DNA from 4 places in the Hydrogenophaga sp. RAC07 genome. Region 1 is predicted to be linked to each of the others. Evidence: predicted binding sites of a transcription regulator. Region 1 holds the regulator's gene; each other region holds the start of a gene.
What was found. The regulator sigma-54, encoded in region 1, starts transcription at its own class of promoters, with help from an activator protein. The targets are predictions, from matches to a motif close to TGGCANGNAANCTGCTTT.
Positions count from the first base shown of each region.

Region 2: xdp1 (exosortase-dependent surface protein XDP1) is a predicted target of sigma-54. The motif match lies at 5,790-5,807, and genes of this name have one in related genera.
Region 3: BSY239_RS07590 (PEP-CTERM sorting domain-containing protein) is a predicted target of sigma-54. The motif match lies at 5,381-5,398, and genes of this name have one in related genera.
Region 4: BSY239_RS04515 (transglutaminase family protein) is a predicted target of sigma-54. The motif match lies at 5,469-5,486, and genes of this name have one in related genera.

Region 1 is NZ_CP016449.1:3,963,342-3,970,834, reverse strand. Features, by position in the region: gene argS (arginine--tRNA ligase) at 1-1,462, shown strand, start outside; gene BSY239_RS18470 (SPOR domain-containing protein) at 1,477-2,142, shown strand; gene BSY239_RS18465 (thiol:disulfide interchange protein DsbA/DsbL) at 2,220-2,867, shown strand; gene lptA (lipopolysaccharide transport periplasmic protein LptA) at 3,074-3,688, shown strand; gene lptB (LPS export ABC transporter ATP-binding protein) at 3,694-4,488, shown strand; gene rpoN (RNA polymerase factor sigma-54) at 4,494-6,134, shown strand; gene BSY239_RS18445 (THUMP domain-containing class I SAM-dependent RNA methyltransferase) at 6,226-7,493, shown strand, end outside.
Region 2 is NZ_CP016449.1:2,503,964-2,511,456, reverse strand. Features, by position in the region: gene BSY239_RS11660 (hypothetical protein) at 1-42, opposite strand, end outside; gene BSY239_RS11655 (diguanylate cyclase domain-containing protein) at 207-1,427, opposite strand; gene BSY239_RS11650 (tRNA-uridine aminocarboxypropyltransferase) at 1,568-2,362, shown strand; gene BSY239_RS11645 (DUF3014 domain-containing protein) at 2,395-3,273, shown strand; gene BSY239_RS11640 (rRNA large subunit pseudouridine synthase E) at 3,294-3,842, shown strand; gene pcp (pyroglutamyl-peptidase I) at 3,874-4,515, shown strand; gene BSY239_RS11630 (hypothetical protein) at 4,528-4,854, opposite strand; gene xdp1 (exosortase-dependent surface protein XDP1) at 4,981-5,715, opposite strand; gene BSY239_RS11620 (HugZ family pyridoxamine 5'-phosphate oxidase) at 5,930-6,409, opposite strand; gene BSY239_RS11615 (LysR family transcriptional regulator) at 6,418-7,353, opposite strand; gene BSY239_RS11610 (RidA family protein) at 7,479-7,493, shown strand, end outside.
Region 3 is NZ_CP016449.1:1,620,279-1,627,771, reverse strand. Features, by position in the region: gene BSY239_RS07620 (pyridoxal-dependent decarboxylase, exosortase A system-associated) at 1-484, opposite strand, end outside; gene BSY239_RS07615 (acyl-CoA ligase (AMP-forming), exosortase A system-associated) at 481-2,118, opposite strand; gene BSY239_RS07610 (acyl carrier protein) at 2,229-2,489, shown strand; gene BSY239_RS07605 (hydrolase 2, exosortase A system-associated) at 2,486-3,394, shown strand; gene BSY239_RS07600 (hydrolase 1, exosortase A system-associated) at 3,391-4,236, shown strand; gene BSY239_RS07595 (DUF1194 domain-containing protein) at 4,328-5,080, opposite strand; gene BSY239_RS07590 (PEP-CTERM sorting domain-containing protein) at 5,447-6,211, shown strand; gene BSY239_RS22810 (PEP-CTERM sorting domain-containing protein) at 6,415-7,107, shown strand; gene BSY239_RS07580 (GNAT family N-acetyltransferase) at 7,174-7,493, opposite strand, start outside.
Region 4 is NZ_CP016449.1:979,348-986,840, reverse strand. Features, by position in the region: gene urtA (urea ABC transporter substrate-binding protein) at 1-245, opposite strand, end outside; gene BSY239_RS04530 (alpha-E domain-containing protein) at 458-1,417, opposite strand; gene BSY239_RS04525 (circularly permuted type 2 ATP-grasp protein) at 1,480-2,919, opposite strand; gene BSY239_RS04520 (DNA internalization-related competence protein ComEC/Rec2) at 2,974-5,406, opposite strand; gene BSY239_RS04515 (transglutaminase family protein) at 5,559-7,493, shown strand, end outside.

The DNA of each region.
Region 1 (7,493 bases):
CGAGTACGCGCAGTGGGTGTCCGACGTCGACATCGCCGGCCCCGGCTTCATCAACATCCGCCTCAAGCCGGCGGCCAAGCAGCAGATCGTGCGCGAGGTGCTGGCCTCGGGTGCGCGCTTCGGCATTGCCGAGCCCAATGGCCAGAAACTGATGGTCGAGTTCGTCTCGGCCAATCCCACCGGCCCGCTGCACGTGGGCCACGGCCGCCAGGCCGCGCTGGGCGATGCGATTTGCAGCCTGTTCCAGACCCAGGGCTGGAGCGTGCACCGCGAGTTCTATTACAACGACGCGGGTGTGCAGATCGCCACGCTGGGCACTTCCACCCACCTGCGCGCGCAGGGATTCAAGCCGGGTGACCCTCAGTGGCCCGAGAACGCCTACAACGGCGCCTACATCGCCGACATCGCGACCGACTTCCTGGCGAAGAAAACCGTGACGGCCGACGACCGCGCATTCACCGCGAGTGGCGACATCAACGACCTGGACGGCATGCGCCAATTTGCGGTGGCCTACCTGCGCCACGAACAGGACCTGGACCTGCAGGCCTTCGCGGTGAAGTTCGACCACTACTACCTGGAGTCCAGCCTGTACACCAGCGGGCGCGTCGAAGCCACGGTGCAAAAACTCATCGACGCCGGCAAGACCTACGAACAGGACGGCGCGCTGTGGCTCAGGAGCACCGACTACGGCGACGATAAGGACCGCGTGATGCGCAAGTCCGACGGCTCGTTCACCTACTTCGTGCCCGACGTGGCGTACCACATCAGCAAGTGGGAGCGCGGTTTCACCAAGGTCATCAACATCCAGGGCACCGACCACCACGGCACGATCGCCCGCGTGCGCGCCGGCCTGCAGGCGGCCAACGTCGGCATCCCGGCGGGCTACCCCGACTACGTGCTGCACACCATGGTGCGTGTGGTCAAGGGCGGTGAAGAGGTCAAGATCAGCAAACGCGCCGGCAGTTATGTGACGCTGCGCGACCTGATCGAATGGACCAGCAAGGACGCGGTGCGCTTCTTCCTGCTCAGCCGCAAGCCCGACACCGAATACACCTTCGACGTGGACCTGGCGGTGCAGAAGAACAACGACAACCCGGTGTACTACGTGCAGTACGCGCACGCGCGGATCTGCTCGGTGCTGGCCAGCTGGGGCGGTGACACCGCCACCTTGAAAGGCGCCGACCTGTCCGCGCTCGACAGCGCACCGGCCCAGGCCCTGATGCTGCTGCTGGCCAAGTACCCCGCGATGCTGAGCGACGCCGCGCGCGACCTCGCACCGCACGACGTGACCTTCTACCTGCGCGAGCTGGCCGCGAGTTACCACAGCTACTACGACGCCGAGCGCATCCTGGTCGACGACGCCGTGGTGAAGACGGCGCGCCTGGCGCTGGTCGCCGCCACCGCACAGGTGTTGCACAATGGTTTGGCTGTGCTGGGCGTCAGTGCCCCGCAAAAAATGTGATGGTGAAACAAGCGATGAAAAAGAAACCTGCCAAGACCTCGAGCTCACTCGGCGGCACCCTGATCGGCTTCGTGGTGGGCCTGCTGGTGGGACTGGGCGTGGCACTGGCCGTGGCGGTCTATGTCACCCGCGTGCCGATTCCCTTTGTCGACCGCAACGTCTCGCGCAACGCCGGCCAGGACGCCCTGGAGGCCGAGCGCAACAAGGGCTGGAATCCCAACAAGGCCTTGAATGGCGATGCCGCCGCACCCGCGCCCGCCGTGCCGCCGGAAGCTGCCGGCGCCATCGTGGTGCCGCCGGCCGACGGCAAGGGCCTGCCCCCGGCGCCGGCCGCGGCCAGCCGGCCGGTGGCCGATCCGCTGGGCGACCTCGCGCAATCCAAGCTGGGCCAGGCGCCAGCCGCTGCCGGGTCCGCCGCCACGCCACCCGCCCCCGGTGCAGATCCGTTCATCTACTTTGTGCAGGCCGGTGCCTTCCGCACCCCCCAGGACGCCGAGGCCCAGCGCGCCAAGCTGGCCATGTTGGGCATCAATGCCGATGTGAGTGAGCGCGAACAATCCGGCAGGACCGTGTACCGCGTGCGCGTGGGGCCGTTCAACCAGAAGGCCCTGGCCGACCTCACGCAGGAGCAACTCGAAGTCAACGGCGTTGAAGCCGCGCTGGTGCGCATCCAGCGCTGATCCCGGGCCGGGGGCGCGCCGGGAACTTATCCCCGCTGCGCCTGCCCCAATCCAGTCCATACAAGGAGTCTGATTCCATGCAACGTCGCGATTTTTCCCGGTCCCTGCTGGCCGCTGGCACCACCGCCCTGGCCGCCACCGGTGGCCTCATCACCCCCGCCTTCGCCCAGCGCGTCGGGCCCAAGGAGGGCACCGACTTCGTGCGCGTGAGCCCCACGGCGCCGGTGGAAAGCCCGGCCAGCCAGATCGAGGTGGTCGAGTTCTTTGCCTACAGCTGCATCCACTGCTTCAATTTCGAGCCGATGTTCGACGAGTGGATGAAGAAGCAGCCGGCCAGCGTGAACGTGCGCCGCATGCCGGTGGCCTTCAGCCCGGCATTTGTGCCGATGCAGCGCCTGTACTTCACCCTGGAAAACATGAAGCTGGTGGATCGCCTGCACAGCAAGGTGTTCCAGGCGATCCATGTGGACCGCCAGCAGCTCACCAACACGCCGGCCATCACCGCCTGGATCGAAAAGCAGGGCGGCGTGGACATGGCCCGCTTCAACGCCTTCTACAACGGCGCCGCCGCCGGTCTGGCCACCAAGGCCACCCAGCTGCAGGAGGCCTACAAGGTGGAAGGCACGCCGTCGCTGGGCGTGGCCGGCCGTTACTACGTCAACGGTCAGGGCCCCCGCACGCTGGTGGTGGCCGATGCGCTGATCGCCGAGGCCCGCAAAGGCTGAGGAGCGCTTCATTCATCAAGAGAAAGCCCGCTCTGCGGGCTTTCTCTTTGAGGCTGGGACCGGGGCGCAGGCGGCTCGCCGCAACTTCTTGAATCGATGTGAGAAAAGAACCGGTAAAGGCGTCGCGCCACCCGTTCGGCCGGCATCACGTCGTTACAATGAATGCAAGTTTCGTGCCCTCAAATCCTCCTGCTGTCACCACCTCCATGCGCCTTCGCCATCCCTTGCTTCTGACCGGCTGCCTTGTGGCGGGCCTGTTGTTTGCCGCAACGGCGCAGGCCGAAAAGGCCGACCGCAACCTGCCGCTGAACGCCGAAGCCGACGCGCTGCGTTACGACGATGCGCGCCAGACCAGCATCTTCACCGGCAACGTGATCATCACCAAGGGCACCATCGTCATCCGTGGTGCCAAGGTCGAGGTGCGCCAGGACGCGCAGGGCAACCAGTTCGGCATCGTCAACGGCAGCCCCGGCTTCTTCCGCCAGAAGCGCGACGGGGTGGACGAGTTCATCGAAGGAACGGCCCAGCGCATCGAATACGACAGCCAGGCCGACACCGTGCGTTTTGTGGGCGAGGCCGTGCTCAAACGCTTCAAGGGCACCCAGCTCAACGACGAAACCACGGGCAACGTGATCGTCTACAACAACACGACCGACGTGTTCACGGTGGACGGTGGTGTGGCCAACCGCACCGCCAGCAACCCCACGGGCCGCGTGCGCGCCATGCTCACGCCCGTGCCCAAAGAGGGCGCGCCCGCCCCCACGCCGGCGCCACCGGCCAACCTGCGCCCCAGCAACCAGCTCGGTGAGGGCCAGAAGTGACAGCGATGCCATCGGCCAAGGCCCTGGGCCCGGACAAGCGCGCCGCGCCGGTGCCCGAGATCAGCCGCCTGGAGGCCCAGGGCCTGCAGAAGGCCTACGGCAGCCGCAAGGTCGTCAAGGACGTGTCGCTCGCGGTCTTCAAAGGTGAAGTCGTCGGCCTGCTCGGCCCCAACGGCGCGGGCAAGACCACCTCTTTCTATATGTTGGTCGGCCTGCTGCGCTCGGACGCGGGGCAGATCCTGCTCGACGGCCAGGCCATCCAGGACCTGCCCATCCACCGCCGCGCGCGCCTGGGCCTGGGGTATCTGCCGCAGGAGGCGTCGATCTTCCGAAAGCTCAACGTAGCCGACAACGTGCGCGCCGTGCTGGAACTGCAGGAAGACGAAGCCGGCAAAACCCTGAGCAAGGCCGCCATCGAGGCCCGGCTCGACGAACTGCTCAAAGACCTGCATGTGGACCACCTGCGCGAGTCGCCCGCGCCGGCCTTGTCCGGCGGTGAGCGCCGCCGGGTCGAGATTGCCCGGGCGCTGGCCACCAACCCGCGTTTCATCCTGCTCGACGAACCCTTCGCCGGCATCGACCCGATCGCGGTGATCGAGATCCAGCGCATCATCGGCTTCCTCAAGTCGCGCGGCATCGGCGTGCTCATCACCGACCACAACGTGCGCGAGACCCTGGGCATCTGTGACCGTGCGTACATCATCAACGACGGTCATGTGCTCACCAGCGGCACGCCGGCCGAGATCGTGGAAAACGCCGACGTGCGCCGCGTTTATCTCGGCGAACACTTCAGGATGTAGGGCCTGTGAAACAAGGCCTGTCACTCAGGGTTTCGCAGCACCTGGCGCTCACGCCCCAGTTGCAGCAATCCATCCGCCTGCTGCAACTCTCCACGCTGGAGATGGCGCAGGAGGTCGAGCAGATGCTCGACGAGAACCCGTTCCTGGAGCGCTCCGAAGACGCCGCCGACCGCGAAACTTTCGGGCTGGAGCAGACCGATGTGCCGGTCAGCGCGGGCGAGCAGATCGCCGAAGCGGCGATCGCGCCCGACATGCCCGAGGCGCCCGGCCCCATGCTCTCCGGCACCGAATCCAGCAGCAGCACGAGCAGCGACACCGGCGAAAGTGATGCCATCGAAGGCAAGCTCGACGGCGCCACGCCGGTGGAAGAAAGCTGGGAGGGCGACGGCACGGTGGAGATGGCGCCCGACGACAGCGAGTGGGGCGGCGATGCCCCCGCGCGCAACAACAATGCGTCGGGCGACGACGACACGGCGAGTGCGGCCGACCTGGCCCGCGCCCACATCAGCCTGCAGGACTTTCTGCACGACCAGGCGCGCTGCCTGCGCCTGTCGGAAGAGGACCGCGCCGCGCTGTATTTCCTGATCGAGTCGCTCAGCGACGACGGTTACATCGAAGACAGCCTGGCCGAACTGGCCGCGGCCTGGCAGGCACTGTCGGGCCGGATGGCCACCGACGACCCCAACGAGGGTCTGGAAGAACGCGAGGCGCTGGAGCAGCGCCTGGCCATGGCCCTGCAACTGCTGCAGCACATGGAGCCCGCCGGCGTGGGCGCGCGCAACCTCGCCGAATGCCTGCGGCTGCAGATCCTGGAGATGCGCAACACGCCCGAAGCCCGCGCGGCCCTGGCCATTTGTGGCCAGTCCATGGAGCTGGTGGCCAAGCGTGATGTGAAGCGACTGTGCAACCTGTGCGGCCTGGACGACGAAACCGTGCGCGGCGCGCTCGGCCTCATCGCGCGGCTGGAGCCCAAGCCGGGCCGCCGCTTCGTCGACGTGGAGCGCAACGTGGTCGTGCCCGATGTCTTGGTGACGCGTGCCGGTCGGGGCTTCAAGGTCCTGCTCAACCCCGAGGTCATGCCGCGCCTGCGCGTGCACGATGCCTACGCCAGCGCCATGCGCCAGAACCGTGGCGGTCGCGACAACGGCGGTGAGGCCGGCCACGCCGCCATGCAGCAGCGCCTGCAGGAGGCGCGCTGGTTCATCAAGAACATCCAGCAGCGCTTCGACACCATCCTGCGCGTCTCCAGCGCCATCGTGGAGCGCCAGCGCAATTTCTTCATGCACGGCGAACTCGCCATGCGCCCGCTGGTGCTGCGCGAGATCGCCGACGAACTCGGCCTGCACGAGTCCACCATCAGCCGCGTGACCACCGCCAAATACATGTCCACGCCGTTCGGCACCTACGAACTGAAGTACTTCTTCGGCTCGTCGCTGGGCACCGAAACGGGCGGCAACGCGTCGAGCACGGCCGTGCGTGCGCTGCTCAAACAGTTCATCGCCGCCGAAGAAGCGGCCAAGCCTCTGTCGGACAACCAGCTCTCCGACCTGCTGCGCGAGCAGGGCATCGAGTGCGCGCGCCGCACGGTGGCCAAGTACCGCGAAGCCTTGCGGATCGCCCCCGCGAACCTTAGAAAATCGCTTTGAACATGGCCCCCACGCTCCGCCGCTTCGCGGGTCGCTGCCCCCCGAGGGGGCTGTTTCGCCTTGGGGCGGCCCGGCGGCGAAACGCCCTTCTATGAATCAACTTCAAGTTTTCCTGCCCTGCGCCGCCGGCGTGGAGGACATGCTCGCCACCGAGGTCAAGCGCATCACCGGTGTGGACGCGCCGCACAAGGCGCGTGGCGGCGTGGCACTGAATGCGTCATGGCGCGACACCATGCGGCTGAACCTGCACAGCCGCCTCACGCAGCGCGTGCTGGTGCAGCTCTGGCACGGCGGCTACCGCAGCGAACAAGACCTTTACCACGCGGCCAGCGAGGTGGCGTGGGAGATCTGGTTCACACCGGCGCAGACCATCAAGGTCGAGATCACGGCGCAGCACAGCCCGCTGACGTCTCTGAACTTCGCCGCGCTCAAGGTGAAGGACGCGATCTGCGACCGCTTCCGCGAAAAGCGCGGCGAGCGCCCCAGCGTGAACACCACCTGGCCCGACGTGCGCATCTACGTGCACCTGACGACCGAGACGGTGAGCCTGTACATCGACACCTCGGGCGAACCGCTGTTCAAGCGCGGCTGGCGCGAGGACAAGGGCGACGCGCCGCTGAAGGAAACCCTGGCCGCGGCCATGATCGCGGCCACCGGCTGGGACGCCTGCGCCGACCAGCCGCTGGACGAGATCGTGCCGCTGTACGACCCCTGCTGCGGCAGCGGCACCGTGGTGATCGAGGCCGCGCAGATCGCGCTCAACATCCCGCCTGGCTACTTGCGCCGCTTCGCGTTCGAGAAACTGCTGCCCTTCCAGCCGCACGTGTGGCAACCCATCCTGGATGAGGCCGAGCGCCAGCAACGCGACTGGCCCGAAGGCCATCCGCCCATCGTCTTCGGCAGCGACGTGTCCTTCCGCATGGTCGACTTCGCGCAGCGCAACGCCGAACGCGCGGGCGTGGCGCACGCCATCGAGCTGCGCGGCGGTGACGCCCTGCAGCGCATGCCGCCGAGCGACAAGCCCGGCGTGATGCTGCTCAACCCGCCCTACGGCGAGCGCATCGCCGCCGCCGGTGTGGCGGGCCAGAGCTCGGAAGACCGCGCCAGCGCACGAGCCCAGCGCGCGGCGCCGCGCGAGCCGCGCACCTTCACGGTCGGCAAGGCGGCTCCGCCCGCGCCCGGCCTGGGGCGCGAGAGTGCGCAGATGCCCGACGGTGGCGACGGCAGCGACTTCTTCAACCAGCTCGCCGCCCACTGGAAAAGCCACTACGCCGGCTGGACCGCCTGGCTGCTCACACCCGACCTCAAGCTGCCCGGCAAGATGCGCTTCAAGGAGTCGCGCCGCGTGCCGCTGTGGAA
Region 2 (7,493 bases), 1.5 Mb from region 1:
CGGCGGTGTCGCCTTGCGCTGGAAGTCCTGTTCTTTTGGCATGCCTGTGCATCGTGCCCTGAACCTGGACCCGGCGGCGCCGCAGACCGACGAAACCGACGCCTGGCCGGCTGACCGTGCAGGCCTGGCAACAGGTGGAGTTGCTTTGGCCTAACGCGCTGGAACGCGTGAAAACTTATGGGTGAAGCGCTTCTGTGCGGCAACGCTCATTCGAGCGCGGCCGGTGTGGTGGCGATGTCGTGTTCCGACATCGGGTGCTGCTCGCCCACGGACGCGAGTGCGCGCCGCTCGGCCTGGTTGATCACCTCCATCGGCGTGACGCCGTCGGGCTCCAGCGTGACCACGCCCATGCCCACCTGCGGCGCGAACGGCAGGTAGGCCTGCTTGGCGTCCATCACGGTCAAGGGCATGGGCACGGTGGCGCGCAGACGGGTGACCACTTCCAGTGTGGCTTCGGTGAGCTTGTCGCTGGTGATCACCACCACGAAACAGCGCGGGTGGTACAGGCCCACCACACAGCGGAAGCCCGCCGCGCGCCGCACACGGGCCGCCAGCGTGGTGAGGATCTGGTGCTCGGTGCCCTGGCCGGGGGAGTCGGTGAGCTCGTACAGGTTGCTGATGTGCATGCACACCACGGTGCAGACACCGCCACGGCGCGCCGTGCGCCAGAACACGTGTTCTACCTCGGTGAGCAAGGCCGCGCCGGTGGGCAGGCCGGTGGCCGGTTCGGCGCCCTGGTTCAGGCGGGACAGGCGCGCGAGCTGGCGGTTGTGCTGGTTGCGCAGCAAGGCCAGCACCGAGGCAATGAGGAAGTAGGCCACCGTGAACACTGCGGTGGCCAGCCACGTGCCCAGGCCCAGGCCGGGCAGGCTCAGACCGCGTGCATACAGCCCCGCGGTGGTGGCCGCCAGGCAGACGATGCCCACCGACATCCAGCGCGCCAGCGGGTCGCCCAGCTGGTGGGCGCGGCGCACCGCCAGCAGGGCCAGCAGCACCGGCACCATGTTCACCGCGGCGGCCAGCACGAGCAGGTCGCGAAAGTTGGTCGGCGCCACCCGGGTGGCCACGGCCGCGAGCGCCAGCGCGGCCAGCAACAGCACCGCGCCACCCATCACCGTGAAGCGGTGCACCAGCGAGTCTTCGCGCACCCCGCCCAGCCAGTTGCTCAGGTAATACAAGCCCATGGCGCCGGCCAGCGGCCCCAGGCCCGCCTTGAGCACCATCATCAGGCGATCGGGCAGCGCAGGAAAGAAGACCTCGGGCAAGCCTGTCATGACCACACAGCTGGTGCCGGCGATCAGCAGGAACAGCACATTGCGCACCGACGCAATGGAACGGCTGGTCAGAGCGTCGCCCAGCGCGACGGCCGCCAGTGTCAACAAGCCTCCCAGCATTGCCGACCAGATTGCGATTTCAGAAACGGGCATGCGGCGGATTGTGGTGGGCCGGGCACGAAAACCCTGCGACATTTGTCACGCTGCATACCCGGGCGGTGTATTGCCCGGTGCGTGTGTCTCGCACACGCCACCCGCGAGCCCCGGTGAACGATGCGCCTACAGTCCCACCCATGAACCTTGTGATCACCCCGGCCCAGGCCGCCACGCCCGACCATGCCGTGTCACGCCTGCGTTTGACGCGCCTGGCCGCCAGCGCCAAGCCCTTTGTGGCGCGCGGCTCGGGCGGCGGTCGCTGCGCCGGTTGCCGCCTGGTGGCGAGCCATTGTGTGTGCGCCCTGCGCCCGCAGGTGGCCACGCGCGCCGGCATGTGCCTGGTCATGGGCGACATCGAAGCGCTCAAGCCCAGCAACACCGGCTGGCTCGTGGCCGACGTGGTGGCCGACACCTGGGCTTTCGGCTGGTCGCGCACCGCGGTGGACCCGGGCCTGCTGGCCCTGCTGGCCGATCCGCAGTGGCAGCCCGTGCTGGTGTTTCCGGGCGAGTTCGTGCCGCCCGAGCGGGTGGTGACCGCGCTGCCGCCCGACGGGGAGGGTGGCAAGAAGCCGCTGTTCGTGTTGCTCGACGGCACCTGGTCCGAAGCCCGCAAGATGTTCCGCAAGAGCCCGTATCTGGACGCGCTGCCCGTGCTCAGCCTGCACCCCGACGAGGTGTCCAACTACCGGCTGCGCCGATCCGCGCGCGAGAGCCACTTCTGCACCTCGGAGGTGGCGGCGCTGTGTCTGGCGCTGGCCGGCGAAACCCACGCCGCCGAAAGCCTGGCCGCCTGGCTCGACGTGTTCACCACCCACTACCTCAGCGCCAAACGCAGCGTGGTGCTGGACCGCGAAGATGAGCCCCACCAGCGATTGCGCGCCCTCGCCGCTCAGGGACATGAGACGTCCGCACCGTCGAGCGGTGTAGCATGAGTAGCCTCCCAAACCACCCCAGGTGACGAGGCATGAACGATCCCAACCCCCACATCCCGCGCACACCACGAACGCCCGCTCGCTTCATCACGGTGCTGGTGCTCGCGGTGGTGCTCGTTGCCGGCTACTTCGGCTGGCAGCAATTCAAACCCCGGCCGGCACCTGAGCCGGTGGTTGAGCCTGTGGCCTCGGCGCCCGACGCAACGCCCGCGCCGCTGTTGCCATCGGCTCCTGCCATCCAGCACCCCATCGACCCCCCGGCGCCCGATGCTGCCGTGGCCGCCGCGAGCTTCCCTGCGTTGGCGGATTCCGATCAGCTCGTGGGTGAGCTGCTGAACGATCTGCTCACGCGCAAGAACGTCCTGAATTTCCTGCAGCTCGACGGTTTTGTGCGCCGTACGGTGGCCACGGTGGACAACCTGGCGCGCGAACAGGCGCCTTCCAGGGTCTGGCCCGTCAATCCCACGCCCGAGCGTTTCAGCGTTCAGCGCGGCAGCGACGGCGTGGAAACCATTCACCCCGACAACCAGCGCCGCTACACGCCGCTGGTGCAGATGATCGATGCGGTCGACACCGCACAGGCCGTGGCGCTGTACCGCCGGCTCTACCTCCTGTTTCAGCAGGCCTATGAAGAGCTGGGCTTTCCGGGCCGGTACTTCAACGACCGCCTGGTGCAGGTGCTCGACCACCTGATTGCCACACCGGTGCCCGGCGCGCCGCCGGCCGTCACATTGGTGCAGGTGAAGGGCGAGGTGCCGTCAACGAGGCCCTGGGTGCGTTACGAATTCGCCGATCCGGCGCTGGAGTCGATGTCGGCGGGGCGAAAGATGTTGGTGCGCACGGGCCCCGAACACCAGCGACGCCTGCAGGCCAAGCTGCGCGACATCCGCCAGCGCATTGCCCGGCCTTGAGCGCCGCTGACGTGTTGCCCATGCCAGAAGCGTCCGCTGCCCGCCTGATCTGCTTCAACAAGCCCTATGGCGTGTTGAGCCAGTTCACGCCCGAGGGCCGCTGGCGCGGGCTCAAGGACTTCATCGACATCCCCGGCGTGTACGTGGCCGGCCGGCTCGATGCCGACAGCGAAGGCCTGCTGCTGCTCACCAACGACGGCCAGCTGCAGGCCCGCATCAGCGACCCGCGCCACAAGATGGAAAAAACCTACTGGGTGCAGGTGGAAGGTGTGCCCGACGAGGCTGCTTTGGAAGCGCTGCGCCAGGGGGTGCAACTCAACGACGGCCCCACGCGCCCCGCACGCGCGCGCAGCATGCCCGAGCCCTCGCCGCTGTGGGAGCGCGACCCTCCCGTGCGCTTTCGCCAGTCCATTCCCACCAGCTGGCTGGAGCTGGTGATCACCGAAGGGCGCAACCGGCAGGTGCGTCGCATGACCGCCGCCGTGGGCCACCCCACGCTGCGGCTGATCCGCGCGGCCATCGGGCCGCACTCGCTGCAAGACCTGGCGCCCGGCGCGCTGCGTGGCTGACCTCGACGCATCGACACATGACACATGACACATGACACAGAAGATCCTGCTCACCGGTTTTGACGCCTTCGGCGGCGCGACGCTCAACCCCAGCTGGCTCGCTGTGCAAGCCTTGCACCGCCGCCAGATCCTCGGACACACCGTGGTGGCCGCGCAGCTGCCCACCGTGTTCGACGCCTCGTTGAAGGAACTGAACGTACTGCTGACACAACACCGGCCCGCGCTGGTGGTGTGTGTGGGCCAGGCCGGCAGGCGCAGCGCACTGTCGCTGGAGCGCGTGGCCATCAACGTGAACGACGCACCCATTGCCGACAACGCGGGCGGTCAGCCGGTGGACACGCCAGTGAAGCCAGGGGCCCCGGCGGCCTACTTCACCAGCCTGCCCATCAAGGCCATGCTGGCCGCGCTGCAGGCCGAAGGTGTGAGCGCCGAGGTGTCGCAAACCGCCGGCACCTTTGTCTGCAACCACGTGTTTTACGGACTCATGCACACGCTGGCCACGCGGCGCGAACTGAAACACACGCGAGGTGGTTTCATCCACGTGCCCTGGCTGCCGGAGCAGGGCGCACCCAACATGCCGCTGGAGGACATCGTGCGTGGCCTGCGGGTGGCGCTGCGCTGCGCACTGCAGGTGGAGAAAGACGCCACGCTGGGCGCCGGCGCCACCAACTGAGCCGCCGCAGCCTCAGGCCTGCCAGACCCCGAAGCCGGCCGAGCGCAGGTCGATGCCGACCTCGATCTCCTTGTCCACCGCGTCCGCGTACTTCATCGGGTTGAAGCCCTCGTACAGATCGGGCAACAGGCGCAGCCCGTACTTCATCACATACGCGTTCGACTGGATGCCGGCCTTGTGCTTGTCGAAGCGCACGTCCGGGTCCAGCCCGGTCATGCCCACATACACACAGGGCTTGCCGTCCACATAGCCCGGGTTGTTCTTGCGGAAGCGGGGCTCGAGCAGCACGTCTTGGGACAGCTCGATCACGTAGACGTGGTGGTGGGGGCGGCGGGCCATGGTGGGCGAGAGTTTGCCTTGCTTCACAGCGGGCGCCAAAACGGCACAAGGGGCGCCAACCTGTCGATTGGCGCCCCTTGTTCAAGGTGGGCTCACTGGCGCCGGCATGGCCGGCGAAGCGAAAACTCAGGCTGCGCGGCGGCGGCGGGCCAGACCCAGGCCACCGAGTGCCAGGGCGATCAGCGCCAGGCTGCCTGGCTCAGGCACGTCGGTGGGCGGGGTGCGTGGGGTGTAGTCGAACTTGAGCGCGGCGATCTTGAACAGGTCGTCGCGGTCGCTCGCCAGGGCGGAGGCGCCAAACAGCAGGCTGTTGACCAGGCCGCTGGTGATGCTCACAGAGCGGGCGTTGCTGCTGGCGCTGTCGTTGTCGTCCGTGCGGCTGCCGAAACCGAGCGCGGCCAGTTCGGCCAAGCTCTTTCCGGCAAGGCTCAGCACATTGGCGGTGGTGCCCGTCCAGTAGCTCACGTCGCGGTCGTGGGTGCCGTAGGGGTCGATGGTCACGCTCGTGGGGTCCACGGCTGCGCTGAACTGGAACAGCACGAAATCCAGGGAATCGTTGTTGCTGACCTGGTGTTCGGGAGAGCCGCAGTTGCTGCCGCCTTCGTCGCGGTTGCAAATGCCGAGTCCGGTGGAGTACTGGCCGAGCCTGGAGGTTTCAAAGATCGTGTTGGAGCCGCCGCCAGTGAGCGACCATGCGCTGGCCGTGACGGTGACGCCGCCCATGGTGAACGTGCGCACGTTGCCGTAACTGCCGCCTGTGTTCGTGCCGCCTGAACTCAGGTTCACGGTCACCGGGGCTGCGGTGGCTGAAAGGGCCGCCATCGCCAGCGCAGCTGCCATTGCGAAGTTTTTTGCTTTCAAGGTGTTTCCTTTGTTGTGTGAATCAAATGACTGCTTCGGGTATGTACAACCATGTTCTACATACAAGCAAATCAAAAGCATTAGTCATGCCAGAAAGATTCATTCACACAAGTTGTTGATATCCATCAACATGTTGAGCGTTCTGCCTGTTGAACTTGCAACCTCTGTAAAGTTGCTCGACATACGTTCGACGTATCCAACGTGGGCGGCAGGCTCAATCGTGCGGGTTCAATACCGCCCGCATGCGCTCACCCACCAGCGACGCGGCCCGCCCAAACCCCGCCACGGAGCGCAGCGATTCCGGCTCGATGACGAAGAGCGAAAAATCCCCGAACGAAAACAGCGGTTCTGCGTCGGGCAGTTTGGCCAGGTAGGCCTGGCGCGCCTGCCCGTACCCGGGCGACTCGGGCGGGCAAGGGTGCGCCTTGCCTTGCACGCTGGCCCGGGGCAAGGCCAGCGGTGATTCCGCAGCGGCCGCGGGCGCCATCACCAGCAGCGCCACGGCCGGGTTCTGGATCATGTCTTGCGTGTGGGTGGCCAGCCGGCTCACATGGATGACGAAACCCGAGCCATCAGGCAGCAGCGCGAACGGCACCATGGACACGGCCGGTGCGCCCTTGTGCAGTGTGGCCAGGGCGGCCACGGGCTGCGTGCGCAACAGGGCGGTCAGGGCGGCGGATTCGGTGGCGTCCATGGTGCTGTTCAAGAGTTGGGTTTCCCCGGCCGCGAAGCCAGCGGCGCATGCACCGCCATCAGCTCCACCACCCAGTCGATGAAGGCCCGCAGTTTCGCACTCACATGCCGGTTGGGAGGGAAGGCCACGTACATCGGCATCGGGTCGAACTGCCAGCCGTCGAACAGCGGCACCAGCTCGCCGCGCGCAGCATGTTCGTTCGCCATGTACTGCGGCAGCCAGAGCACGCCCAGGCCCGCCACGCCGGCGGCCAGGTAGGCGTTGCCGTCGTCCACCGCCACCACGTGGCGGCCTTGCACTTCCAGTTGTTCGCCATCGCGCTGCATGACGATGGGCGCCACCTTGCCGCTGCGTGAACGCATGAACCCCACGGTGCGGTGGTGCGTGTCATCGAGTTCGCCCGGGTGCTGTGGTGTGCCCGCGCGTTGCAGGTAGCTGGGCGCGGCGTACACGCCGAGCTGCAAATCGCCCACATGGCGCACCACCAGCGACGGGTCGGTCACTTCACCGCCGCGCAGCACGCAGTCCACGTTGTCGCCGATCAGGTCCACCACCCGGTCGCTCACGCCCATGTGCAGCTGGATCTCCGGGTAACGCTCGTGGAACGCAGGAAGCGCCGGCATGAGGATCAGCCGGGCCAGCGGACTGGGCACGTCCACCCGCAGCCGGCCTTTGGGGGCCGCCAGGGCGCTGGACAGGCTGGTGTCCGCGTCTTCCATGTCGGCCAGCAGGCGCACCACACGCTCGTAGTAAGCGGCGCCGTCGGCGGTGATCTTCACCTGCCGCGTGGTGCGGTTCAGCAGCTTCACGCGCAGCCGCGCTTCGAGCTGCTGCACCAGTTGCGTCACCGTGGTCTTGCTCATGTGCAGCGTCTGCGCCGCCTTGGTGAAGCTGCCGGCCTCCGCCACGCGGGCAAAGGCTTGCAGTGCGTCGAAACGGTCCATTGCGGCTCCTCGCGCCGGGTTGATTGTTTGGGAATCTCAAACAGTCATTGTGCGACTTGCCTGTTTATCCCCGGGCCGCCGGTGCCTAGAGTCCACCCATTCCCACCACTTTCAAGAGGTTTTCCATGTCTGCACGTGAT
Region 3 (7,493 bases), 2.3 Mb from region 1:
TGCGCATGCCGGCGCCGCGCAAGTCGAAGTCGGGGTTGATGCGCACGGCCACGCGCGCAGGCAGGCCCAGGCGTTGCGAGGCGCTCGCGAGCAGCGCCACTTCGCGCATCGACTCCAGGTTCACCAGCACGCCAGCAGCTACCGCCTGTACCAACTCCACCTCGCGCTTGCCAGGTCCTGCAAAGCTCACGTGCAAGGGGTCGGCACCCGCGTCGAGCGCCACCGCCATTTCGCCCGCAGAAGCCACATCGAGCCCATCCACCAGTGGCCGCATGAAGCCCACCAGTGCCGGCATCGGATTGGCCTTCACGGCGTAGTGAAGGCCAATGCCCGCCGGCAAGGCCGCGCGCACGGAGGCCACGCGCGAAGCCAGCAAGGTGCGGTCGTAAGCGTAAAAAGGCGTCTGACCCACGCGCTCGGCCAGCCGTGTCAGCGGCAAACCGCCCACGCACAGTTCGCCATTCAAGATATCGGTCGGTCTCATGTCGGGCCTTGGTTGTGGGGGCTTTGAAGGCTGCGTTCCCATTCGGCTTTCCAGCGTGGGCGGTCCAGTTTGCCGTTGGGGTTGCGCGGCAAGGGTTCAGTCGACCAGTGCACGGCGGTGGGCACCATGTAGCCGGGCATCTGCGCGCGGCAGTGGGCCAGCAGCGCCGCGGTGTCGCCGGCATCCACCGCAACCGCAGCCACATGGATCACCTGCCCCAGCGTCTCGTGCGCCACACCCACGGCCAGCACTTCGCGCACCAACCCGCTGGCGTGCACCGCCTCCTCCACCTCGGTCGGGCTCACCCGGTAGCCCGAGGTCTTGATCATCTCGTCGCGACGACCCACGAAATACAGGAAGCCGTCGGCATCGCGCCGCACCGTGTCGCCCGAGAACACCGCGATCTCCGTCGAAACCAGGCCTTCTCGACCGGCCGACAGCGCAGGCGGCAGGGGGCGAAAACGCTGGGCCGTCTCATCGGGCCGGTTCCAGTAACCCAGGGCCACCAGTGGGCCGCGGTGCACCAGTTCGCCGGGCTCATCCGGGTCGCACTCGGTGCCGTTGTCGCGCAGCACGTGAATGTGCACGTTCGGGATCGCCCGGCCCATCGAATCGGGCCGCCGGTCCACCTCGGCGGGTGGCAGGTAACTGGATCGGAAGGCTTCGGTCAAGCCGTACATCAAAAAGGGCTGAGCCTCGGGCACACAGTCGCGCAAACGATCGAGCGTGGCCCGTGGCATGCGCCCACCCGTGTTGGCCCAGTAGCGCAGCGAGCGCGTGGCCTCGGCCGGCCAGTCGAGGGCGGCCAGTTGCATGTAGAGCGGCGGTACCGCCGTCAGGCCCGTGACCTGTTCTTTCGCCATGGCCTGCAGCACGTCGCGCGGCAGCAGGTAGTTGAGCAAGACCACGCGCGCGCCCACCAGAAACGCCGTGGTCAGCTGGCTGAAGCCGGCGTCGAACGACAGCGGCAAGGCCGCGAGCAAGGTGTCCGACGCGCGGTTGTTGAGGTAGCCCGCCACGCTGATGGCGCCGGCCACCAGGTTGCGGTGCGACAGCACCACCCCCTTGGGCCGCCCGGTGCTGCCCGAGGTGTAGAAGATGGCGGCCACGTCGGATTCAAGCCGCGCCGGCAGGGTGGCCGGAGGCGTCAGCAGCAGATCGGGCCACGCCTGCACGGCGAAGCCCGATGAAGCAACGGTCGTGGCTCCCTCGCACACCACCACATGGCGCAGCGTTGGACATTCGTCCAGCGCGGCGCCCAATAGGGCAAGGCGTGAAGCAGAAGTCAGCAGCACCCGCGCGCCCGAGTCCTGAAGGATGTGCACCACCTGCGCCGGCTTGAGCAGCGGGTTCACCGGCACCAGCACGCCACCGGCGGCCGGCGCGGCAAAACTGGCCGCCACGGCTTCCACACGCTTTTCCAGAAACACCGCCACGCGTTCACCCGGGCTCAGCCCCAGGGACAACAACCCGCTGGCGAATGCGTTCACCTGCGCTTGCAGCTCGACGTACAAGAGGTGTTGATCGCCCGATGTCAATGCGCGCTGTGTCGGCCACAGAGCTGCGGCGCGGGCCGGCAGATCGTGCAGCAAAACGGGGGGCAGACTCTCGCTGAAATCCGGCGCGTGGGGCATGCGGCGGATGTTAAGCCATGGCCGCACGGCATCGCGCTCGCCAGGCACGCCCTTTCTCTAGAATCCCAGCACGCCCCGTCCCTTCTCCGTCAGCCCACCCGATCGCCCTCATGAACGTCACCGACCAAGTCCTGCGCGTGCTCGACCAAGCCCTCAGCCTGCAGGGCCGCGCCCTCGGCTTCGACCGCAGCACACCCCTGCTCGGCGACCTGCCCGAGCTCGACTCCATGGCCGTGCTCGCGCTCATCACCGGGCTTGAGGATCACTTCGGTATCGCCTTTGAAGACGACGAACTCAACGGCGCCGTGTTCGCCACCGTCGGCAGCCTCACCGATCTGGTCGAACAACACCTGAGCAGCACCGGCGCATGAACGCAGCGCCGGACCGTTCCCAAGCGAGCTCGCACCTCAACCTGCAGGGCGAAGGTCCTCCAGCTACCGCCACCGAACGCCCAGGCCTGCCCCAGGCGTTCTTTCTGCCCACGCCCACCGGCCAGCGCTTCTGCCTGTTTCACCCGCCGCAGGGCGCGCCGAAAGGCCGCGTGCTTTACCTGCACCCGTTTGCCGAAGAACTCAATACCACCCGCCGCGCGGTGGCACAACAAGCGCGTGCCTTGGCGCAGGCCGGGTTCGCCGTGTTGCAGATCGACCTGCTCGGCTGCGGCGACAGCGAAGGTGAACTGGTGGACGCCACCTGGGAAGCGTGGCTGCAAGACGCCCAACACGCCCACGACTGGCTGATCGATCACGCGCAGGGCCCGCTCTGGCTTTGGGGCATGCGCGGGGGTTGCCTGCTCGCCACCGTGTTGGCGGCCCGGCTGCCGCAGGCGCCCCACCTGCTGCTCTGGCAACCGATCATCAACGGCCAGCAGATGCTTCAGCAGTTTCTGAGGCTGCACGCCGCCGGCCAGTGGCTGGGCGAAGGCAGCAAGGGAGAATCGCCCGCGAAGGCACTGGCGTCTGGCCAATCGGTGGACATTGCCGGCTACACCCTCACCTCGTCCCTGGCCACCGGCATGGGCGCAGCCCGCATGCAAGCAGTGGCCACAGAAGCGCCCGGCCGGTTGGTCTGGCTGAAAACATCCACCCAGCCCGAGCCCGCCCTCGGCCCTGCAGCCACGGCACACCTGGACACCTGGCGCGCCGCAGGATGGGCGGTGAACGCCCAAGCCGTGACCGGACCGGCGTTCTGGCAAACCGTCGGCACCGACGAAGCCCCCGCCCTGATTGCTGCCACCCTGCAAGCAATGAGCGCCGATGGGGAGCACGCAGCATGAGCATCAACGAACACAGCATGTGGTTGCACGGCGAAGGCTTCGACATGCTGGGCATCGTCAGCCTGCCGCCCACAGGCAAGCCCCTGCAAAACACCGGCGTGGTCATCGTGGTCGGCGGCGCCCAGTACCGCGCCGGCAGCCACCGCCAATTTGTGCAACTTGCGCGCTATCTCGCCGATGGCGGCTTCCCGGTGCTTAGATTCGACTTGCCCGGCATGGGCGACAGCCCGGGCGAGCTGCCTTCGTTCGAAGACTCCGCGCCGCACATCGCTGCGGCCATCGACGGGTTTCAACAGCGGCACCCAGGCGTTGAACGCGTGGTGCTGTGGGGCCTGTGCGACGGCGCTTCGGCCAGTCTGCTCTATGTGGACGCTACCCACGACGCTCGCGTTGCCGGTTTGGCGCTGCTCAATCCCTGGGTGAGGAGCGAGGTGAGTCTGGCTCGGGCGCGGGTGAAACATTACTACTGGCAGAGACTGCGGGAGCCTGGGTTCTGGCGAAAGTTGTTCAAGGGCCGCGTGAGTTGGAACGCCTTGAAGGAGTTGGGGGTGAACGTGCTTGGCATGTCAGGCGCCCCACCGGCAACACAGAGCTTCCAGGCGCGGATGGCTCATGCCTGGCGCGCCTTTGACTCACCCATTCTGCTGCTGCTCAGCGAGCGCGACCTGACCGCACAGGAGTTCGTGGAACACGCCAACCTTGGCGCAGCGTGGGCCGAGTGGAATCACCATAGGTGCCTTGACCAACACACCCTTGCGCTCGCAGACCACACCTGCTCGGCGCTGAAGTCGGCCAGTCAATGCGGCGAGTTGAGCCGCAGCTGGTTGCAACAGTTGCCCTGAGCAAGGCCCGGGGTCCAAAACCCCTGCTCCAATAGAAAAGGGCTGGCAAAAGCCAGCCCTTTTCACCTGCAAGACAGGCTGGTTGGACGTGTCAGACCTTCGCTGCGCGACGGCGGGCAGCCCCCACGCCAATCAGACCGATGCCCAGCAGAGCCAGCGAGACGGGCTCAGGCGTTTCGTTCGTGATTTCCTTGATCAGCTTTCTTTCGATGGCTGCAGCAAAGTCGCTGAAGCTATCAACGCCGATCACGAACCCACCACCACCCTTGACATCGCTGTTGTAGTAGCTCGTGATGCTGCTTCCGCCAATGGCCAAGCCGTTGATGGTGTCGACGCCCAGGGTATTGATCGCGTAGTCGCGACCGTAGGCGGTGGAGCAATCTCCGCTGTTGCAAGCGCCGTCACCCGACACGTCGATCACCTGACGCAGGGATTCGAAGCCGTTTGCGAACAGGCCAGCACCGTAACGAATGGCCGCTTGCACGCCGGTGTTTCCCGAGAAGGCTCGGGTCTCGTCCGCGATGTCGTTCGCAAATGCGATCGCGCTGGCAGCGCTGTTGATCAGCGACCATCCCACCTGCACCGCTTGCTGGGTGGCAGAAGACCATTCCACGTAAGTCACAGCGATCGCACCACCCTCGCTGGCCAGGATGGCGTTTTGCACGCTGACGTTCTGGAACGCCTGCACGTAACCATTTCGCTGCAACAAATATTCGCTGTTGCTGACGCTGCCGGACACGTCGACCAACAGCACAAGTTCCAGACCCACCGGCACAGCCGAGGCTGGGGTCGAGGCGAACAGAGCAGCAGCCCCGCACACCGATGCCAAGAGTTTCTTCAACATGATTTCCTTCTCCTTGGTTAAGCCGGCGGACTGCCGCGCACCAAGCGATTAGCATCTGGTGTGCCAGAGTTCACACATCCTTGATATTCTTGAAAATTCCCGCGGATACCCTGGGCAGTGGGGTGGACTTTGTCAAAAAACCCGACAAGTAGTCAGCCCATGTTCAGCACCCCCGGCATGCGGCCCGCTCCAGACACTTCTGCTTTAGGAGCGACAGAGCCGCCCAGATTCATCTTCAAGTCTGTCGAATTGCTTTACAGATTTTTGTTACTTTTCCGGTAAGTACTTGATTTCATTGCCTGGCATGGATATCGCTTAGTAGCGTAACAAGCCGCAACTGCGGTCTAACCCTCCAAGGAGTTTTTCATGCGTTTCATCAAGTCTTTTGTCGCAGCCGCCGCCCTCGCGGTTTCTGCCTCCGCCTTCGCCACCCCGGTGAGCGGCACCAGCCTGCAGAACCAGATCAACAATTTGTATGGTGGCGTTGGCGCTTCCTCGGTTTCATCGGCACCCAACGTGCAGACGGACCAAGCGGCTGAGTCTGGCCTGTTCCAAATCGAGGTGAGCGCAACTGCTTCTGCCTCCATCGTGTTTGAACTGGCTGGCTTTGCACCAACTACCACATTCGGCATCTACGATCCGAATGCAATCGGCACGAAGCTGGAACTGTTTAATGGCGCTGCAGGCCCAGGTGTCAAGAAGGAACTGACGCTGTCTCTTGGCAACTTGTTCACCACCTACCGCTTTGACCCACTGGTCCCGCCCTTCGCATTTGATGTATCGAGCGCAGCTTTCTCCACGAGCACGTTTGGTTATTACATCAAGACTCCCAACGATATCTTTTACTCGCAGGCATATCTGAATGGCGGCGATGACCACATGGTTGCCTACCAAGGCGTCGGCGATACCATTCGCCTGCCTGGAGCCCCTGCAAACAGCTTCTGGGGCAGCGAAAGCTACCTGCTCGCTTGGGAAGATCTGCCACTCGCTGGCTCGGACAAGGACTACGACGACCTGGGTGTGTACGTGACACTTGTGAAGCCAGTTCCCGAGCCAGGCTCCCTTGCCCTGCTGGGTCTGGGCCTCGCCGGTCTGGCAGCAGCCTCGCGCCGCAAGCAAAAACAAGCCTGATCGTTCTTCGGAACCGTCAACATCAAAAAGGGTGGCTCTGCCACCCTTTTTGCTTTTGGGAGCCTGGCTTTTCTGTCGACATTCTTGACATACTCGTGCCTGACTCGCGCAGAGCCACACAAACGCCATTGAATTCATTGATTTTTTTACTTTGGCACAGACTGTGCTTGTAAAGCACCATCGAAACCCCGCCGAAAGAAATTATGAAATCCATCTCGAAAACCGCCGTAGGCCTGTTGTTTGCCTTGGCAGCTGGCGTGGCCAGCGCCCTCCCTGTCAACCTTGTGTCCAACGGCAGTTTTGAGAGCGGACTTACGGGCTGGACTATTGGTGGGACCGATAGCCAGGGCTTTCCGCCCGTGGCCATCTTCTACAACTCCGCCGCGGGCTACCCCACCGGCGCCTTCGGCGAAGCCGTTCCACAGAACAACGCACCGACCAACTCACCCGACGCCGTGGGCGATCGCGCTGCCTACTTTGTCAGTGACCGCACGGTCAACCAGAGCTTGTCGCAGTCGATCACGGTCAGCACCGGCGGCATGTACCAAATCGGATTCAGCGCCTACGCACCCGCCAACGGCTACGCCAACTTCTACGACGCCACCTTCTCCGGCGTGATTGCCACCGTGCAACTTGCCAACTATGCCGTGAGCACGGGCCCAGTCACCACCTGGCAAACGTTTGCCGGTGCGGCCGACCTGCTGGCAGGCAACTACCTGGTTGAATTCGTGTTCAACACCAATGGTGTCCCCGCCAAAGACGTGGTAATCGACCAAGTCTATGTCATTGCCGGCAATCCTCCGGTCGGCGTGCCCGAGCCAGGCTCGCTCGCACTGCTGGGCCTTGGCCTCGCCGGCTTGGCCGCAGCTTCGCGTCGCAAGCAAAAACAAGCCTGATCGTTCTTCGGAACCGCATGCATTAAAAAGGGTGGCTCTGCCACCCTTTTTGCATTTCTGCTCAGCTCAAGCCTTGCGGTGCCGGCGCCACCAAACCGCTGCAAAATGCCGCGCGGCAGCCGCCACCCCACACAGGCTCCGCCTGTCAAGCGCCACCAGCCCCACCCGCTCACGCCGCAGCGCCATCCAGTCTGCCTTGTATGCGTCGTCACCACTCAGATAGTCCACCTCGCCCACGCCGTCCACGTCCATGGTGTGTTGCATGAGTGCGGTGGTGAGCACCGAGCCGGCGGACAGCTTTTCGAACCCCTGCACGTAGGCCAGCTTGTAGATGTTGGCCTTGCCCTGGCACACCAGCCACAGCTGGGCGGCCAGGGGTTCGCCGT
Region 4 (7,493 bases), 1.7 Mb from region 1:
TCGAGCTTCTTGCCCAGCAGGCCGCCCTTGGCGTTGATCTCGTCAATCGCCATCAGCACCGTGTCCTTGAGCACGGTTTCCGAAATGGCCATGGTGCCCGAGAGGCTGTGCAGCACGCCGACCTTGATGGTCTCCTGGGCGTGGGCGCTCAGGCCGGTGAAGCCTAGCGTGGCGACCGTGGCGGCGGCAGCCAAGGTCTTGAGTGTGAAACGGCGTGCAGTTGAGGTGGCTGGGGTGGTCGACATGGCGCTTCTCCTGAGTTCCTGGGGTCCCGTGAGGGGTTGGTGTTGGCGCCGCCGGCTGCCCTCTTCGGGCGTGGCTCAGCGGACAACTGGATGCTAGGGAAGACACCGGGGGGCGTATGTACGCCGGGTGGCGTACGTGGCACACAAGCGGTCGTTACCGACATGAAAAAGGCCAGCACGAAGCTGGCCTTTGTCGCTGAAGTCGGCGCTCTTCAGCCCGCCGGCACCAGAAAGTCCTTGCTGATACGCCCACCCAGTTCGTTCACCCGGTCGAGGAACTGCGTGAGGAAGGCGTGCAGGCCGGTGGCCAGGATCTCGTCGATGCGGGCGTACTGCAGGTCGGCTTTGAGCTTGCCGGCGCGGCGCAGGGTTTCGGCCGACAGGTCGTTGGACACCACGGTGAGGTTGTTGACCACTTCGTTCAGGCTGGCGGCCAGGCTGCGCGGCATGTCGGCGCGCAGGATCAGCAGCTCGGCCACGCGCTCGGGCGAGATCACGTCGCGGTAGACCTTGCGGTAGACCTCGAAGCCGCTGACGCTGCGCAGGATGGCGCTCCAGTGGTAGAAGTCGTACTCCTGATCGAGCTCGCTGGCGTTGCCGAAGAAGTCGCTGTGCACCGCGTGGAACTTCACATCGAGCAGGCGCGCGGTGTTGTCGGCCCGCTCCAGGAAGGTGCCCATGCGGTAGAAGTGGAACGCTTCGTCCTGCAGCATGGTGCCGATGGCCACCCCGCGCGAGAGGTGCGAGCGGAACTTGACCCACTCGAAAAATTCGCTGGGGTCGCGCTCGAAGTTCTTGCTCTTGATCATGCGGCCGAGTTCCAGCCAGGTCTGGTTTTGTGTTTCCCACAGCTCGGTGGTGAGCGCGCCGCGCACCGCGCGGGCGTTTTCACGCGCGGCCTTCAGGCAGGTGGCGATGCTCGACGGGTTGGACTCGTCGCGCACCATGAAGTCGAGCACGTTGCGCGGCGTGATTTCCTGGCCGTACTTCTTGTTGTAGGCGGGCATGAGCTCGCTGATGATCAACAGGCCTTCCCAGCCCACCTGCGCCACGGCGGCGGACTGCGGCAGCAGCGAGGTCTGGTAGTTCACGTCGAGCATGCGGGCGGTGTTCTCCGCGCGCTCGGTGTAGCGGGACATCCAGAAGAGGTGGTCGGCGGTGCGTGACAGCATGTTGGGTCCCTATGTTCAGATGGGGTCAGGGCTGAAGATCTGACCCCAGGTCTATTCGATCTTCAATCTTCCAGAACCCAGGTGTCCTTGGTGCCGCCGCCCTGCGAAGAGTTGACGACCAGAGAACCATCCTTGAGCGCCACGCGGGTGAGCCCCCCCGGCACCATCTGCACCTCTTTGCCGCTGAGCACAAAGGGGCGCAGGTCGATGTGGCGCGGCGCCACGCCGCTTTGCACATAGGTGGGGCAGGTGGAGAGCGAGAGCGTGGGCTGGGCGATGTAGCCACCGGGGTTGGCCACCACAGCCTTGCGGAAGTCTTCGATCTCGGCCTTGGTGGAAGCCGGGCCCACCAGCATGCCGTAGCCGCCGGCGCCGTGCACCTCTTTGACCACCAGGTCTTTCATGTTGGCAAGCATGTACTTGAGGTCTTCGGCGTCGCGGCCCATGAAGGTGGGCACGTTGCTGAGAATGGGTTTCTGCCCGAGGTAGAACTCGATCATCTTGGGCACGTAGGGGTAGATCGACTTGTCGTCGGCCACGCCGGTGCCCACCGCGTTGCAGATGGCCACGTTGCCGCTGCGGTACACGCTCAGCAAACCCTCGCAACCAAGCGTGGAGGTGGGGCGGAACACGGAAGGGTCGAGGAAGTCGTCGTCCACCCGGCGGTAGATCACGTCCACGCGTTTGGGGCCGCGCGTGGTGCGCATGTAGACGAAGTTGTCCTTGACGAACAGGTCTTGCCCCTCCACCAGCTCGATGCCCATCTGCTGCGCAAGGAAGGCGTGTTCAAAGTAGGCGCTGTTGTACATGCCGGGTGTGAGCACCACCACCGTGGGCTCGGCCGTGGTGGCCGGGCTCACCGCACGCAGGGTTTCCAGCAGCAGGTCGGGGTAGTGGGCCACCGGGGCCACGCGGTTCTCGCCGAAGAGTTCGGGAAACAGCCGCATCATCATCTTGCGGTCTTCGAGCATGTAGCTCACACCACTGGGCACGCGCAGGTTGTCCTCCAACACGTAGTACTCACCCACGCCGTCGGCGTTGGGGGCGCGCACGATGTCCACGCCCGCGATGTGCGAGTAGATGTTGTGCGGCACGTCCACGCCCATCATTTCGGGGCGGAACTGCGCGTTCTGGAAGATCTGCTCGGCCGGCACGATACCCGCCTTGATGATTTCCTGGTCGTGGTAAACGTCGTGGATGAAGCGGTTGAGCGCGGTCACGCGCTGCACCAGACCTTCTTCCATGCTCTGCCATTCGTGCGCGGGAATGATGCGGGGAATCAGGTCGAACGGGATCAGGCGCTCGGTGCCGGAGCCGTCTTCGTCCTTGGCGCCGTACACCGCAAAGGTGATGCCGACACGCCGAAAGATCATTTCGGCCTCTTCGCGCCGGGCCGCCATGACTTCTTCGGGCTGCTGCGCCAACCAGCGGGCGTAGTTCTCGTAATGGGCCCGAACCTCGCTGGGCGAGGCATTCATTTCGTCAAACATCGGTCTGCTCATGGGCTTTTTTCTCCTGACCACAGCATAGCAAGGAGTGGGCCAGCAATTGGTGTGTCAGCGCTCCATCGTTGGGGGTTGAACCGTTTTTTGATCGTGGTAATGCCAGTAGCGACGGCTTTCCAGGCGGTGGCATCTCACCGCCTCGGGCTCGGCGCTGCGCCAGGTCGCCGCACCGCAGTCGGGTGAATTCACCCAGCGGATCTCGCGCTGCCGGTAGCGATCCAGCACCGCAGGTGCCGGGTGTCCAAACCGGTTGCGGTAGCCCGACTGCACCAACACCCAGCGTGGCTGCAGGGTGTTGAGCAGCACCGGCGTGCTCGACGTGAGGCTGCCGTGGTGCGGTGCAAGCAGCACGGTGGCGCGGTCCTGCGGCCGGGCCAGCGCCAGCTGCACCTCGCGCGCGGCATCGATGTCGCCTCCCAGCCAGGCGCTGTGTTCGGCGCTGGCAATGCGCAGCACACACGACATGGCGTTGCTGCCCAGAAGGCCCTGCCCGTCGGGGCCGTAGTCCTGCGGGAGCGGGCGCAGCACCTCGAAGTCCACGCCGTCCCAGGTCCAGCGTTGGCCGGCCACGCAGCGTTCTGCGGTCTCGGCGCTGAACGACGACAACCAGCGCGCCTGCGGGTGCGCCGCGCGCACCGCCTCGGCCCCACCCGCGTGGTCGCTGTCGCGGTGACTCACCACCACCGCGTCGAGCCGCTCACCCAGCGCGCGCAGCAGCGGCAACACCACCCGTTCGCCGGCGTCACTGTCGGGGCCGAAGCGTGGACCGGTGTCGAACAGCAGGCTGTGCCCAGCCGTGCGCACCAGCACCGCGCTGCCCTGCCCCACGTCCAGCGCCAGCAGCTCGAACTGTCCCGGCGCCGGGCGTGGCGGCGCGTACAGCAGCGCGGGCGCGAGCAGCAGCACCCCCGCTGAGCGCACCACCCACGGCAGGCGCAGCACCAGCAGCGCTCCGCCCAACACCGCAGAGAGTGCCAGCGGCCAGGGCGCCGCCGGGCGAAACACCGCGGCCCAGCTGGCCTGCCCCATCCACTGCAGCCCCGAGGCCATGGCCTGCACCACCCAGGCCGCCGCGTCCCACAGCGGCGGCACAGCCACGCCCAGCATGGCCAGCGGCGTGATGAACAAGGTCACCACCGGAATGGCCGCCAGGTTGGCCACCAGGCCCACCACCGAAAACTGTCCGAAGAGCAGCAGCGTGAGTGGCGCCAAGGCCAACGTGACCACGCCTTGCTCCCGCAGCAGACCCACCACCGACCGCACCGCGCGCGCCGGCACCCCGTCCGCAACGGCGCGCTGCGAACGCCCGGGATCGGTCGCAAACAAGATACCCACCGCGACAAAACTGAGCCAGAAACCCGGCTGCATGAGCGCCCACGGATCGAGCAACAACACCGCCGACATCGCCAGCAGCCACACCACCGGCCACGGCCAATGCCGCACCCCCAGGCGCAGACCGACCACCACGGCCAGCATGATCACCGTGCGCTGCGCCGGCACGCCCCAGCCCGAAAACAGGGCGTAGGCCGTCGCCAGCGCCACCCCGCCCATGCCGGCCACCACCGGCGTGGGCACCGCCAGCAAGGCCTGGGGCCACACCGGGGCCAGCCGCCGCCAGCCCCGGGCCAGCAGCGCGGTGGCCAGCCAGGCAAACATGGTCACGTGGAGGCCGGAAATGCTCATGAGGTGGGCCACGCCGGTGGTGCGGAACAGCGCCCAGTCCTCGCGGTCGATGGCGGACTGGTCGCCCACCACCAGCGCCGCCAGCACACCGGCGGCGCGCGGATCCTCCACGCGCTCGTCGATGCGTTCGCTCACGCTCTGGCGAAATGCGTTCAGCGGATGGCGCCGGGTGGACCCCAGATGCTCAGGCGCCGGGTCGCGCGGACCGCTTTTCACATGGCCTGTGGCCTGGATGCCGTGCTCCCAGAGCCAGTGCTCGCGGTCAAAGCCGTGGGGGTTGGACAGGCCGTGCGGGCTGCGCAGGCGCACGGTGAAACGCCAGCGGTCCCCGGCGCGCACGCCCGGGCCCTGGCTGGCCATCTCCCAGTGCGGCCCCTCGGCAGTGGGCCCAAAGCCGCTGATCCAGCCCAGCTGAATGCGTTCGGGCACCTGCACCGGCGTCCCTGCGCGCGTGGCCGACTCCACCACAAAGTCAAACCGTTCGCCTTGCGCCGTGCGCTGCGGCAACGAGGCCACGCGGCCAATCAGTTCCATGTCGGTGCCCTGCAAGGTCGGGTCCAGCGCCTGGCCGGCAAAGTGCGCGGCGCGTGCGCCGGTGAGCCCAAAGCCGATCAGGCAGCCCGCGAGCACCGTGAGCACGAGGCCGCTGACCCGCCCCGCCAGACGCGAGCCCAGCACGAGCACCAGGCCTGCGCACAGCAGCAAGCCATACACCCCCAAGGCCCACAGCGCCGGCTGCTGCAACTGCAGTGCCACGCCCAGCACCCAGCCCGGCAAACCCGCCAGCCCGCCCCGGCGCATGGTCAGGGAGTCGGGCGCAACACCACCACAAACGCGTTGCCGGCAGTGCCATCACCATTCTTTGGCGCAAGACTTGCTAGGATGAGTCCCAGCGCCCACGGCCAAGCCATTGCCCGACGATCCATTGTTTCCTCCCCGTTGAAAGCCCCCACATGGCCATTCATGTCGCTCTGAGCCACATCACCCATTATCGATACGACCGGCTCGTCAAACTCGGCCCCCAGGTGGTCCGTCTGCGGCCCGCGCCGCACAGCCGCACCAAGGTGCTGTCGTACTCCCAGCGCATCGAGCCCGAAGGCCATTTCATCAACTGGCAGCAGGACCCGTTCGCCAACTACCAGGCCCGCCTGGTCTTCCCCGAGCCCACCACCGAGTTCAAGGTCACCATCGACCTGGTGGTGGAAATGGCGGTCTACAACCCGTTCGATTTTTTCCTGGAGCCGCGCGCGGAGAACTTCCCGTTCAGCTACGACGAAGAGCAGAAAAAGGAACTCGCACCCTACCTGGTGACGGCGCCCGTGACACCGTTGCTCAAGGCGTATCTCGCCACGGTGGACCGCAGCGAACGCCGCACGATCGACTTTCTGGTCGACGTGAACCAGAAACTGCAGCACGCGATCTCGTACACCATCCGCATGGAGCCGGGTGTGCAGGCGCCGGAAGAGACGCTCAAGCTGGGCAGCGGTTCGTGCCGCGACACCGGCTGGCTGCTGGTGCAGATCCTGCGCCACATGGGCCTGGCCGCGCGCTTCGTCTCGGGCTACCTGATCCAGCTCAAGAGCGACGTGAAATCGGTCGACGGCCCCAACGGACCCGAACAGGACTTCACCGACCTGCACGCCTGGTGCGAGGTGTTCCTGCCCGGCGCTGGCTGGATCGGCCTGGACCCGACCTCGGGCCTGCTCGCCGGTGAAGGCCACATCCCGCTGGCCTGCACGCCGCAGCCCTCCAGCGCCGCGCCGGTGGAAGGCGCCATGGACAAATGTGAAGTGGAGTTCAGCCACCACATGGGCGTGACCCGCGTCTACGAATCGCCCCGCGTGACCCTGCCCTACACCGACGACCAGTGGGCCGGTGTGGTCGCGCTGGGCGACAAGGTCGACGTGGACCTGCAGAAACACGATGTGCGCCTGACCATGGGCGGTGAGCCGACCTTCGTGGCCACCAGCGACCGCGACGCGGGCGAGTGGAACACCGACGCGCTCGGCCCGACCAAACGCGGCTACGCCACCGAACTGCTGAACCGCCTGCGCGTGGAATACGGCGCCGGCGGCTTCGTGCACATGGGTCAGGGCAAATGGTACCCGGGCGAGCAGTTGCCGCGCTGGGCACTGTCCATGTTCTGGCGCGCCGACGGCGAAACCATCTGGAACAACCCCGCGCTGCTGGCCGACGAGCGCGACGAAAAGCACTACACCGCCGACGACGCGCGCCGCTTCACGCAGGCGCTGGCCCGCAAGCTCGGCCTGTCCACGCAGTACATCACCCCCGGTTTTGAAGACACCTGGTACTACCTCTGGCGCGAACGCCGCCTGCCCGTGAACGTGGACCCGTTCGACGCCAAGTTGGACGACGAGCTCGAGCGCGCGCGCCTGCGCCGCGTCTTCACCCAGGGCCTGGAGGCCACGGTGGGCTACGTGCTGCCGCTGCAGGCCTCGGGCCCCAACGGCGCCTTGTCCAACAACGGCAAGAGTGCCTACACGCGCGTCTCGGGCACGGTGTGGTCCACCGGCCCCTGGTTCTTCCGCGACGAGCGCATGTACCTCGTGCCCGGTGATTCGCCCATGGGCTACCGCCTGCCGCTCGACTCTCTGCCCTGGGTCTCGGCCGGCGACTACCCGTACCACATCGAACAGGACCCGCACACCGCGCGCGACCCGCTGCCGCGCGGCGCGGCGGTCAAGCACCAGGTTTCGCCGCACCAGGTGGGCGGCGGTTTTGCCGAAGGCGGCACCGTCTCCATGCAGGGCATGGACTTCGACCCCGACGCCGAAACCGTGGAAGGCCTGCGTGCCGGCCAGCCCGGCCCGGGGGCAGCCCCCGCGCAAGCCTTGTCGGCCCGCTTTCCGCAGCGCGCCGAATCGGCC